One region of the Amycolatopsis sp. WAC 04197 genome, then DNA from elsewhere that is predicted to be linked to it. Evidence: riboswitches for the same ligand, from Rfam matches in the RefSeq annotation. Region 1 holds a riboswitch; each other region holds the start of a gene.
What was found. Region 1 has a riboswitch for S-adenosylmethionine ahead of DMC64_RS23200 (aminotransferase class V-fold PLP-dependent enzyme). Riboswitches for the same ligand answer to the same signal wherever they lie in the genome.

Region 2: it holds a riboswitch for S-adenosylmethionine, as region 1 does, so the genes downstream of both, DMC64_RS11750 (methionine ABC transporter ATP-binding protein) here and DMC64_RS23200 (aminotransferase class V-fold PLP-dependent enzyme) in region 1, are expected to answer to the same signal.
Region 3: it holds a riboswitch for S-adenosylmethionine, as region 1 does, so the genes downstream of both, thrC (threonine synthase) here and DMC64_RS23200 (aminotransferase class V-fold PLP-dependent enzyme) in region 1, are expected to answer to the same signal.

Annotation. Positions count from the first base shown of each region.
Region 1 covers NZ_QHJK01000006.1:210,060-214,272, reverse strand. Annotated here, with positions in the region: gene DMC64_RS23210 (potassium/proton antiporter) at 1-959, shown strand, start outside; gene DMC64_RS23205 (M23 family metallopeptidase) at 1,091-1,774, shown strand; SAM riboswitch class IV at 1,903-2,017, shown strand; gene DMC64_RS23200 (aminotransferase class V-fold PLP-dependent enzyme) at 2,050-3,393, shown strand; gene DMC64_RS23195 (hypothetical protein) at 3,413-4,015, shown strand; gene lspA (signal peptidase II) at 4,040-4,213, shown strand, end outside.
Region 2 covers NZ_QHJK01000002.1:933,460-937,672, reverse strand. Annotated here, with positions in the region: gene DMC64_RS11760 (ABC-F family ATP-binding cassette domain-containing protein) at 1-30, opposite strand, end outside; gene DMC64_RS11755 (4-(cytidine 5'-diphospho)-2-C-methyl-D-erythritol kinase) at 98-1,063, opposite strand; gene DMC64_RS11750 (methionine ABC transporter ATP-binding protein) at 1,186-2,196, opposite strand; SAM riboswitch class I at 2,410-2,500, opposite strand; gene rsmA (16S rRNA (adenine(1518)-N(6)/adenine(1519)-N(6))-dimethyltransferase RsmA) at 2,748-3,584, opposite strand; gene DMC64_RS11740 (GNAT family N-acetyltransferase) at 3,625-4,206, shown strand.
Region 3 covers NZ_QHJK01000014.1:57,843-62,055, forward strand. Annotated here, with positions in the region: gene DMC64_RS37655 (EamA family transporter) at 1-322, opposite strand, end outside; gene rpsT (30S ribosomal protein S20) at 656-916, shown strand; gene holA (DNA polymerase III subunit delta) at 969-1,952, opposite strand; SAM riboswitch class I at 2,088-2,221, shown strand; gene thrC (threonine synthase) at 2,235-3,500, shown strand; gene DMC64_RS37675 (ComEC/Rec2 family competence protein) at 3,536-4,213, opposite strand, start outside.

The DNA.
Region 1 (4,213 bases):
CCGTCGACTGGTCGCTGCCGCTGCTGGTGGTCTACGAACTCGCCGCCGGGTTGGTGATCGGCCTGGCCTTCGGCTGGGGCGGGGCGTTCGCGCTGCGCCGGGCGGCGCTGCCCGCCACCGGTCTGTACCCGCTGGCCACCGTCGCGGTGTGCGTCGTGGCGTACTCCAGTGGGCAGCTCGCTCACGCGTCGGGCTTGCTCGCCACCTACGTCGCGGCCCTGGTGCTGGGGAATTCGAAGCTGCCGCACCGGTCGGACACGCTTTCCTTCGCCGAAGGGCTCGGTTGGCTCGCACAGATCGGCCTGTTCGTGCTTCTCGGCCTGTTCGCCTCGCCGGGCAGGATCTTCGAGAGCCTGGTCCAGGGCCTGGTCGCGGGCGCGGTCGTGTTGCTGCTGGCGCGTCCGCTGTCGGTGCTCCTGTCGGCGCTGCCGTTCAAGATCCCCTGGCGGGAACAGGTGTTCCTGTCCTGGGCCGGGTTGCGCGGCGCGGTCCCGATCGTGCTCGCGCTGATCCCGCTGTCGTCCGGGGTACCCGGCGCACAGGAGCTGGTCGACGCGGTGTTCGTGCTGGTCATCGTGCTGACGCTGCTCCAAGGGGCGACGTTGACCCCGCTCGCGCGAGCGCTCGGGCTGGCCCAGCACGCCGAAGCGCACGAGATCGACGTCGACTCCGCGCCGCTCGACGAGATGGGCGCGGAGCTCCTGCAGGTCCGGATCAACACCGGGTCGAAGATGCACGGCGTCTACCTGGCCGAGCTGCGACTACCGGTGGGGGCGACGATCAGCCTCCTCGTCCGCGACGGCACGGGCTTCACGCCGAACAAGAACACGCGGCTTCAGGAACGCGACCAGTTACTCGTCGTGACCACCGCTGAAGCCCGTGACACGGCCGAACGACGCCTGCGGGCCGTCGACCGCGCGGGCCGCCTGGCCAGGTGGAAGGGCGAATCCGGCCAGTAGGTCACGAACCGGCACCAGCTGTTCGTCGGTTGATCTCAGAAAATTCTTCCCTTTCGTACTCCTTTTGGATTACTTTCCCCGCAATCGACTCCATCGAATGGGTGAGTGTCACGGGGTAAGGAGTACGCAAGGTGACGAAACTTCCTGCGCGGTTCGCCGGTCTGGGGGCCGCGGTGGCACTCGTCGGAGTGGTTCTCTCCGCCCCGACGGCCACGGCGGCCGGTGCCTTCCCCGCGTTCGGACTGCCCTTCGAGACGGGCCAATCGGTCTACTCGGCGGGGATCCACTCGGACAACGGGAACTCCGGCGTGAAGAACGCCATCGACTTCAGCCCCGGCGACAAGACCGTTCGCGCCCCGCTGGCGGGCACCGTCCGGATCCAGCACTGCTCCGGCGGCGACTGGGTGACCGTCGACCACGACGGCGGCTGGCGCACCGGGTACTACCACATGGAGAACATTTCGGTCACCGACGGCCAGAAGGTCGTCCCCGGCGACGCACTCGGCCGGACCGGCAACGCGCTGCCCTGCGGTGGCAGCAGCACCGGCGCCCACGTGCACTTCACCTTGTGGACCCTGCCCACTGCCGCCGCGCAGGGCGGCGACTCGCGCGACTTCGGGGTCGGCGCCGGCAACTGGAACGGCAAGTCCTACGACGAGGTCTCGACCACGGTCGCCGCGGCCTACGGCGAGGCGGTCGACGGCAAGACCTTCGGCGGCTGGCAGTTCACCGCGGGCACCGATCAGTACTCGGGTACCGCGACCGAACTCTCCTCCCGCGCGACTATCGGACTGCCCGGCCGATTCCGGGTCTGACCTGCCGTTGCCCGGCGCGGCGCGGCGCCGGGCAGCGGTGTTTCCCGCTCGCGGGACACGTGAGCGGCGTCTCAAGATGCGGACGAGGGCTGGCTCGATCGCCCGCCCATCCGCTAACTTCGTCCGTAGGTCACGAGTGTCAGCGTCAAGCCCCGGCTAGCTGACCGGCAACCCTCCTACCGCGGTGGGGTGCCCCGGGTGAGGACCTGGCTCGTCGCGTGGTGCGACGGGCAAGCGCGGGATCCTCGTCGGGTCCCCTGGCCCGGAGGATGACGATGACCCTCGCTCTCGAACGCACCAGCACCCCTGCTGAAACCGTTGTCACGCACGAAATCCCGGCGGTCGCCTGCGCCGATCTGCGGGTTCCGCTGGTCACCGGCGGCGACATCGGTTACGCCAACCTCGACCACGCGGCGAGCGCCCCGTGTCTGGACAAGGTGCGGGCCGCGGTCGACGAGTTCCTGCCCTGGTACGCCAGCGTGCACCGCGGGGCCGGGTTCGCCTCGCAGGTCTCCACCAAGCTCTACGAGCGCACCCGCGGAATCCTGCGGGACTTCGTCGACGCGCGATCGACCGACACCGTCGTGTTCACCCGCAACACCACCGATTCCTTCAACCTTCTCGCGCGCAGCCTGCCGAAGCACACGTCGGTCGTCGTGTTCGACACCGAGCACCACGCCGCGCTGCTGCCGTGGAAGGGACCGAACGTCCGCCGGGTCGAGACGCCGCGTACCCGCCTCGCCGCGGTGTCCGCTGTGGACGAAGCGCTCGCGGACTGCCCGCAGGGGCCGCGGCTGGTGGTGCTCACCGGCGCGTCCAACGTGACCGGGGAACTGTTGCCGGTCAAGGAGATCGCGGCCGTCGCGCGGCGGCACGGCGCCCGGATCGCGCTCGACGCGGCGCAGCTCGCGCCGCACCGGAAGATCTCGGTGCGCGAACTGGACGTCGACTACGTCGCGCTGTCGGGACACAAGCTGTACGCGCCTTTCGGTGCCGGCGCGCTGATCGGCCGCGCGGACTGGCTGCGCGCGGCCCAGCCGTACCTCGCCGGCGGCGGCGCGACGAAGCTCGTCAGCCGTGACTCCGTGGTCTGGAATTCCGGACCTGAGCGGCACGAAGCCGGTTCCCCCAACACTGTCGGCGTCTACGCGCTCGGCGTCGCCTGCGAGACGCTGGCCGCGAACTGGGACGGCATCGTCGCCCACGAAGAGGAACTGCTGGCGCGGCTGCGTCGTGGCCTCGCCGCCATCCCCGGCTTCGCCGAACTGCGCTTGTTCGACGCTCCGGTCGACCGGGTCGGCACGCTCAGCTTCGTCGTCGACGGGTTCGAACCCGGCTGGCTCGCCGCGGTCCTGTCCGCGGAGTACGGCATCGGCGTGCGGGACGGCGCGTTCTGCGCGCACGTGGCGACCAAACGGCTGATCGCCGTCGCCGGTTCGACGGGCCAGCAGGCCGTGCGCGTGAGCCTCGGCCTCGGCAGCACCACCGAACACGTGGACCGGATCGTCCTGGCGCTGCGCCAGATCGTCGCCCGCGGCGCGCGCTGGCAGTACGAGAAGCCGGAAGGCCGCTGGGTGCCGGAAAACGATCCGCGCGAACTGCCCCCGTTCTGCGCCTGAGCCACTACCCTCACCCCGCATGGGGAACGAGCGACCGCGTTACTGGTTTCCGCTGGCGCTGCTGGGATTCGCCCAGCTGGCCGTGGTGGCTTTCGGCGGGATGTGGTCCGGGGGATGGTTCGCCTACGCGCCCGCCGGTGAACGACATTCGTTCGGGTACGTGAGCTTGCACGGCGTCGAGATGAGCCGCGAAACCGCGGCCGCGCTGGACACGTCGTTCGACATCGCAGGCCGGAACGACGGCTGGCTGTTCGCCGTGTTCGCGGCCTACCTCGGCACGGTGCTGTTCTACGCCCTTCGGACGAAGACCATGCCGTGGTGGAAGGTCGCCGCGATCGCGCTCGGCGGTCTGGTCGCCATCGCGCTGGCCGACCTGGTCGGTTACTGGGAATTCGACCTCGACGGCGATACCCGGAGCGCGCTCCTGCTGACGATCGGCCTGGTGCTGCTGGCCTGGCTGGAACGCAGCGCGCTGGTGCTGGTCGTCGCCGCGGCGTTCGTGCTCTGCGCGGTCGTGCCCGCGCACGGACAGCTCGCGCTGGTGCTGTCGTCGCTGGTGGCGCTCGCCGGGGCGTTCGCGGCCCTGCTGAGCAGGCCGAAGACGGCCGCCGGGGAGGCCTGAACACGCTCAGTGGACAATAGGGGAGTGAGTACAGAGCCCGAAACCGCGCCGCCATCGCCGCCGCTGCCCAAGAAGCGCGTCGCCGTGGTGTTCGTCGTCGCCGCGGTGCTGTGGGGGATCGACCTCCTCACCAAGCAGATCGCCGTGTCCACGCTGGAGGGCGAGCAGCCGGTCGAGTTCCTCGGCGGGCTCGTGTAC
Region 2 (4,213 bases), on a different contig from region 1:
CACCGACTCCAGGTTGACCAAGTTGGCCATGCCTCAGCCGATCCTTTCCGAAAAGCTTGCACCACAACGAATTAGTCGATGTCCATTTCGGACACCCTCACGCGTGCACCCGCGGCGGAGACGGCCGCGGAGCGTCGTCACCGCCGACCAGCCGCGCCCCGGGCACCGGCCCGTGCGCGACGCGTACCGTGCGGCAGACACCCGCGCCGGACAGCTCTGCGGCGACCTCGACGGCCGACTGGGCATCCGCGCACAGAAAGGCACAGGTCGGTCCGGAGCCGGAGACAGTGCCGGCGAGCGCACCCGCGTTGACCCCGGCCCGCAAGGTGCGACGCAGCCCCGGCCGCAACGAGACGGCGGCCGCCTGAAGGTCATTGCCGAGCAGCAGCGCCAGCTGCCGCGGGTCACCGGACGCCAGCGCCTCGACCACCGGAGTGTGCGAACCGATCCGCGGCGGGCTGCCCTCTTCACGCAACTTGTCCAGCTCGCCGAACACCCTCGGCGTCGAAAGACCTCGCTGGTCGAAGGCCAGGACCCAATGGAAGGTGTGCCGCGACAGAACCGGCACCAGCTGCTCACCCCGGCCGGTGCCCAACGCGGTCCCGCCATAGAGCGCGAACGGGACATCACTGCCGAGCTTCGCGGCGATACCCGCCAGTTCGTCTCGGGAGATGTCAAGCTTCCAAAGCGACGCGAGCCCCACCAGGGTCGCGGCCGCGTCAGCGCTACCACCGGCCATCCCACCTGCCACCGGGATGCCTTTGCGCAGTACGACCCTGACCTTGGACTCGCCGTCCGCCTTGCCGACATGTGCCGCCAGCGCCTGCGCCGCCTTCCAAGCGAGGTTGTTGGCCCCCGTAGGTACGGAGCCTTCGCCTTCGCCGTAGACCTCGACACCGGGATCTTCGGTGACCGCGACGGTCACCTCGTCGGTCAAGGAAAGCGCCTGGAACACGGTCACCAGCTCGTGGTAACCGTCCGGGCGTACGTCACCGACCGACAGGTGCAGGTTGACCTTGGCGGGAACCCTGACGGTTACTGGGGGCGGTACGACGGCGAGCACCCGTCAAGCCTACGTGGCCGTTCCACTTGCGCTGCCACCAGGAGAAAAGAGAACAGGACGAGTCGGACACGAACGGGCCGCCCCGGACGGATTTCGTCCTGAGCGGCCCGTTCGTGGAGGAATCAGGCAGCGACACCCTGCGGTCCGCGGACCGGGTGGGTCACGTGGCCGCCGCGTTCGGCGATCCAGGCGAGCGCGGCGTCCGCGCGCTCACCTCGCACACCGAGACGGAACCGGCCCACCGGCGTGTCGCCGATCCGGGTCAGGCCGCCGCCGATGGTGGCGAGTTCGACGTCGAAGCGACCGGCGGCCTCCGGGAGGAGCGCACCGACCGAAGCGAAGCCGACGAGCACGACGTCCACTGCCCGGTCGTACTTCGAGGCCTGCGCCCGCCCGGTCTCGATCGCGGGAAGCAGCGCCTGCGCGGTCCGGCTGTTCGGGTCGGAAACCAGGTCGAGCACGGTCCCTCGTTCGATGATCGCCCCAGCCTCCAGAACCGCGACGTCGTCGCAGACACGGCGAACCACGCCGGCGTCGGGAGTGGTGAGCAGCACGGTGACTCCGAGCTCGGCACGGGCCCGGTCGAGCACGGTCAGGACCGCGCCGGTCTCCTCGGACTGCACACCGGCGGTCGGGTCGTCGGCCAAGAGCACGGACGGCCCGGCGGCCAGCGCTTTGGCGATGGCGACTCGGCGCAGCTGCCCTTCGGACAGGTCACCCGGCCGCTGCCCCGCCCGAGGGGTGAGACCGACCAGGTCGAGCAGGTTGCCGACCCGGTTGCGACGCTGCGGCCCGTCGAGACCGAGCTGTTCGAGCGGGGAGGCGATGTTGCCGGCGATGGTGCGCTCGGCGAGCAATTCCGGCTTGGTGCTCACGACACCGACCTGCCGCCGGATCTCGCGCAGCCGGCGTCCGTCGAGCGTCCCGGTGTTGAGGCCGTCGAGGCGGACGACGCCGCGGTCGGGGCGCTCCTGAAGACCGATGCAACGAGCGAGGGTCGACTTGCCGGAGCCCGCCGGGCCGACGACTCCGAACAGCGAGCCCGCCTGGATGTCCACGCTCACATCGCGCAGCGCGACGACGGGATTTCCGTTGAGGGGAAAGGATTTGGACAGGTTTTCGACAGTGATCACGAGAGGCTCCATGCGAATGGGGCGCTGCTTCTTTCGAGCGCGCCGACCGTCACCGAGTGACCGTCCGGAAACGGACGGTTTTCAGAGGTAAGGGAGAAGGACTCAGGCAGTAACGGTGGAGCGTCGACACGCACTTACCGTGCGGCGACCTTCATCGACGACACGTCGCCTGGTCAGCAGGAGCGGGTGGGTGACCCTGTTCATTAGGCACAGCCTCCATCGGTCCTGGCTGTAGCACCTGCCCTGTGGAGGGTGGTTGCTGCGACTTCGGCGAGCCAGGTCTCTCAGTCGCTCGGGATGGCTCACTGAGTAAAACCGATCCCACTGGATGAAAGCAAGCGCGTAGGCGCAGATCACACGTCTGGTCGCGTCCATCATACAGGATCCGCTGTCCATATATTGGAACAAAGGCAGGCGCCTTCGGCCTGCCTCAGGCGGGCTACCTGCTAAGACAATGCCGGCTCATACAGATCGAGAGGAAGACTTACGCACTCGTGCTGACCTGGGCCGAGGGGCGTTCGCGCGGTGCCGGTCACATCCCTGGCAGGCGGTCAACCCGCGGCTGCGGCGATCCGCGCGAACTGGTGGACATCCAACTGCTCACCGCGCGTCTTGGGATCGATACCCGCCTTCTCGAGCAGCGCCCCCGCCCGTTCGGCGGAACCGGCCCATGACGCCAGCGCGGCGCGCAAGGTCTTCCGCCGCTGGGAGAAAGCGGCGTCGACCACCGCGAACAATCGCTCCCGGTCCACGGACGACACCACCTCACCCCGCTCGAAAGCGACCAGTGCGGAGTCCACGTTCGGAACGGGCCAGAACACCGCGCGAGGCACCGCGGCGACCTTGCGCGCCTTTCCGTACCACGCGAGCTTGACGCTGGGGACGCCGTAGGTCCGGCTCCCCGGGCCGGCCGCCATCCGGTCCGCCACTTCCGTCTGGACCATCACGAGGCCACTGGTCAGCGACGGCAGCTCGGCGAGTAGGTGAAGCACGACTGGAACCGCGACGTTGTACGGCAGGTTCGCGACGAGCGCCGTCGGACGCGCGGGCAGGTCGTCCGCCGTGATCCTCAACGCGTCCGCGCCGACGACCGTCAATCGTTCGGCTCCGCCCCGTTCGGCGGCGGTATTCGGCAATCGCCCCGCCAGCACGGGATCGATTTCGACCGCGACGACCTCGGCGCCGGTCGCGAGCAGTCCGAGCGTCAAGGAGCCGAGGCCTGGCCCGACCTCCAACACGACATCGCCTTCGCCAACCCCCGAGAGGTCGACGATGCGTCGCACCGTGTTGGGATCGTGCACGAAGTTCTGGCCGAGCTTCTTGGTCGGACGTACGTCCAGCTCGGCCGCCAGCGCCCTGATCTCCGCAGGACCGAGCAGTTCAGTCACCCGACGATCGTAACCAGCCCCGGTGGGCCACTATTGGCCGGTGGACGACGTCGTACTCGAGGGCGAAAAAGTCCGGCTGCGCGACTGGACGCCGAGCGACCTTCGACCGCTTCGCGACCTACTCGATCCCACTCGGCCCTGGCACGAAACGAACGGGCCCTACTTCGGCACCCCGAGCGCGGCAGCGGCCGACTCGACGGCACGCGAACTCACCACGCCCACGGCCGAGCCCTCCGATCCCCGCGCCAGCCTCGCCGTATGCGATCTGAAGGACGGCGGCTTGATCGGCAGGGTCAGCTGGTACTGGGAAAGCAGGCAGACCGACTGGCGGCGGATGGGCTTGGTGATCTACGACGAGCGGTACTGGGGCGGCGGGTACGGCACTGAGGCCTTACGCCTGTGGACGACCTATTTGTTCGCTCGCACCGACACGCTCCGCCTGGACTTCGCCACGTTCTCGGGGAATCCGGGGATGATCGCCGTCGGGCAGCGGCTGGGATTCGTCGAGGAGGGCCGGTTCCGACGCGCTCGACGCTGGTCCGGAGGCGTGCATGACGCCGTCGTCTACGGGGTGCTCCGGGAGGAGTGGGACCGGATGAACCAGTTGAGCGCCGAGCCGTGATCCCGCC
Region 3 (4,213 bases), on a different contig from region 1:
GGGCGACGGGATAGACGACGGACAGATCGCCGACGGCGTATCCCCGTTGGAGGACGATGCCGTACGTGACATGGAACACGGCGGTGACCACGGCGGCGAACAGCCAGGTCCACTGTGGACGTTGTGGTTCCACGGCCAGCGAGACCGCCATGACGGGGACGAGCAGGATCGCGGAAAGGCTGTAGTACGCCCAGACGAACCTGGCTCCGCCGCGGCGGATCCGCTTGGCGGCGAGGTTCCAACCCGCGTGGACGACGGCGGCGATGACGACGAAGGACAGAGCGGTGGCGTTCACAGCGGACCTTTCACGTTTTCCGCGCATGCGGAAAACCCGGTCCTCCAGGCTTTTGTCCCGTCAGATGAACGGCGGCGCTTCCGGCTCCGCCGATGGTGCCGCTCGGACCGGTCCCGTCTGCCCTGATTGTGTGTTTTCGCTGAACGGGCAGGCGGCGGAACCCTAGGCACTACGATCTTCACCGTACCGTAAGCAGCCCTCCCGAGGCTGGCGCGAGCCGTGCCGGGACGGCTGTTAAGCTTGCCTTTCACCGTCGTGTGGCATTCCGTCATGGAGGAAACCCGCGCCGCTCCCACGAGCACGCAGGGCCGGTCACAGCGCGGCGGTGAAACCACCGAGAGATTCAAGAGGAGCGCCCCCGTGGCCAACATCAAGTCGCAGATCAAGCGCATCACCACCAACGAGAAGGCGCGTCAGCGCAACCAGGCGATCCGGTCCTCGGTGAAGACCGCGATCCGCAAGTTCCGCGAGGCCGCCGACGCCGGTGACAAGGCCAAGGCCCTGGAGCTGCAGAAGGACGCGGCCAAGAAGCTGGACAAGGCCGTGACCAAGGGCGTCATCCACGCCAACCAGGCCGCCAACAAGAAGTCCGCGCTCGCGAAGCGCGCGAACTCTCTCTGATCGGCTTTCGAAGGGCCCCGGCGACTCGCGTCGCCGGGGCCCTTCGCCGTTCTCAGCGGCTTGTGCCGTGGGCGTCGACGACCTCCAGGACCGCGCGCTCCAAGGCGTACTCCGGGTTGGCCGCCACGCCCTTGACCTCGGCGTTGAGCCGGGCGACCACGCGCATCGCGGTGGCCAGACCGTCCTGCCCCCAGCCGCGGGCCTGCCCCTGCGCCTTGCGCACCTTCCAGGGCGGCATCCCCAGCTCGCCCGCCATCTGATTCGGGTTGCCGCGACCGGCGCCGGACACCCGCGCGATCGTGCGGACGGCGTCGGCGAGCGCGTCCGCGACCAGCACGTGCGGTACGCCCAGCTGCATCGCCCAGCGCAGCGACTCCAGCGCCGCCGCCTTGTCGCCGGCGACGGCCTTCTCGGCGACGGCGAAACCGTTCACGTCCGCTCGGCCACGGTGGTAGCGCCGGACGGCCTGCTCGTCGACCGCCCCGCCGGCGTCCGCGACGAGCTGGGTCGCCGCCGACGACAGCTCGCGCAGATCCGAGCCGACGGCGTCGATCAACGCGAGCACGGCCGCACCGTCGATCTTCCCGCCGACCCGGCGGACCTCGTTGCGGACAAAGGATTCCCGCTCGGCGGCCTTGGTCAGCTTCGGGCATTCGACGACTTCCGCGCCCGCCTTTTTCAAGGCGGCTGGAAGCCCTTTCGCGGCCTTGCTCCGGCCGCCTCCGCTGTGCACGACGACGAGCACGATGCCGTCGGCGGGCGCCTTGACGTAGGCCATCACCCCGTCGGCGAGCTCCTGCGAGATGTCGTGCGCGGATTCGAGGACGATCACCCTGCCCTCGGCGAACAGCGAAGGGCTGACCATTTCCGCGAGCGCCGGGACTGTGAGGTCCGACACCCGGATCCGGGTGAGATCCGCCGTCGGATCGGCCGCTTTGGCCGCGTCCGAAGCACTGCGGACCGCACGTTCGATCAGCAGCTCTTCCTCACCGAGAACCAGGACCAGCGGCGATGGGGCGGAAGCTTGCGTCGTCACGGTGACGATCCTGCCACTCGTCCTCTCGTGTGCTTTGTCCGGTGATGTGTTCCGGGCACGGTGGCCCCACCTGAGGCTCATGTCGTACGGTGTTGGCGAGGCGACGCGCTGACGCGCGTGCCGACAATCGAATACCGCTCATCCAGAGGGGCAGAGGGAACGGCCCGATGAAGCCCCGGCAACCGGCGTCAGCCTGTCATCCCGCGATCGCGGGATAGCTGACGAACACGGTGCCAATTCCGGCCCGCCACCGGCGGGGCAGATGAGGAAAGGAACCTCGCGATGACCGCAACCCTCGGCACGACCTCCACCACCAAGACCCCGGATCTCGGACCGGCCGTCGAACTGGTGTCGAAGGAAGAGGGACACCGGCAGCCGCTCGCCCCCGAATTCGTTTCCGCCGAGGACTTCTCGCCGCTCGAAGTCGCCTACGACTTCGGCCGCGTGCGCCGCGAGGACATCGAAGCCGGACCGAAGAACATCTGGCGCTACAAGAAGCTCCTTCCCGTTCCGTCGAACGTCGAAGAGATCCCCAACACCGAACCCGGCGCCACCCGGCTCATCCAGGCCGACAGGCTCGCGAAAGCCTTGGGCGTCAAGAAGGTCTGGGTCAAGGACGACACCGGGAACCCCACCCACTCGTTCAAGGACCGCGTGGTCGCCGTCGCGCTGGCCGCCGCCCGCGAATTCGGATTCGACGTGCTGGCCTGTCCGTCGACCGGCAACCTGGCCAACGCCGTCGCCGCCGCGGCGGCCCGCGCGGGCTGGCGGTCGGTCGTGCTGATCCCGAAGACCCTCGAGCGCGCCAAGATCCTCACCACCGCCGTGTACGACGGCGACCTGATCGCGGTCGACGGCAACTACGACGACGTGAACCGGCTCGCCACCCAGCTCGCCGCCGAGCAGGAGAGCTGGGCGTTCGTCAACGTGAACGTCCGGCCCTACTACTCGGAAGGTTCCAAGACGCTGGCCTTCGAGGTCGCCGAACAGCTCGGCTGGCGGCTTCCCTCCCAGATCGTGGTGCCGATCGCCTCCGGTTCCCAGCTCACCAAGGTGGACAAGGGTTTCCGCGAGTTCGGTCAGCTCGGCCTCGTCGACGAGACGCCGTACAAGGTGTTTGGCGCGCAGGCCACCGGCTGCTCCCCCGTCTCGGCGGCCTTCCGGGCCGGTCACGACGTCGTCCAGCCGGTCAAGCCGGACACGATCGCCCGGTCGCTGGCGATCGGGAACCCGGCCGACGGCCCCTACGTCCTCGACGTGGTCAACCGCACCGGTGGCGCGATCGAAGACGTCACCGACGAAGAGGTCGTCGAGGGCATCCGGCTGCTCGCCCGCACCGAGGGCATCTTCACCGAGACCGCGGGCGGCGTGACCGTCGCGACGGCCAAGAAGCTCATCGAGACCGGCAAGCTCAACCCGGACGAGGAGATCGTCCTGCTGATCACCGGCGACGGCCTCAAGACCCTCGACGCCGTCGAGGACAAGATCGGCCCGAAGGCCACCGTCAGCGCCTCGGCCGACGCGGTCCGCGAAGCTCTGGGTATCTGAAGGGCGCTGGGCATCTGAGTTCCCGCCGGCCCGCCTCAGGAACGAGGCGGGCCGCGGGGCTCACCCCGGCGTACCAGGGCGAGGCCTCGCCCGTCCGCGACCACCGCGGTGTCGCCGTCCGTGTCCGTCCTGGCGACCGACGCGCCGACGGCCACCAGGCTGTCCAAAGTGGACTTGTTCGGATGACCGTAGGTGTTTCCGGCACCGACGCTCACCAACGCGGCCCGCGGTGCGACGGCGTTGAGGAAATCCGGTGCCGTGTAACGACTTCCGTGATGCGGGACCTTCAGGATCTCGGCACGCAGATCGGCGCCCTCGGCCATCAGGTCGGACTGCGCGGCGAGCTCGATGTCGCCTGTCAGCAGCATCCGGCCCGCCGGGGTCCCGGCGCGCAGGACGACCGAACCGTTGTTGATCACCGTGCCGTCCTGTTCACGGACCGAGCGCCGGGTGACATAACGCGGTCCCAGTACGTCGAGTGACAACGCCTGCCATTCCAGCCGTTGTCCGATCTCCAGCTCCAGCAAGGGAATCCCGCGCCGCGCGGTCTCGTCCGCGACCTGCTGCCACGCCCAGGCCGGAGCCCGTCCCGAGCCGACGGCGACCGCACCGACCGACCGGCCCTCGAAGACGGATCCGAGACCGCCGATGTGGTCGGCGTGCAGATGACTCAGCACGATCAGCGGCACGCGGTCCACGCCGAGCCTGCTCAG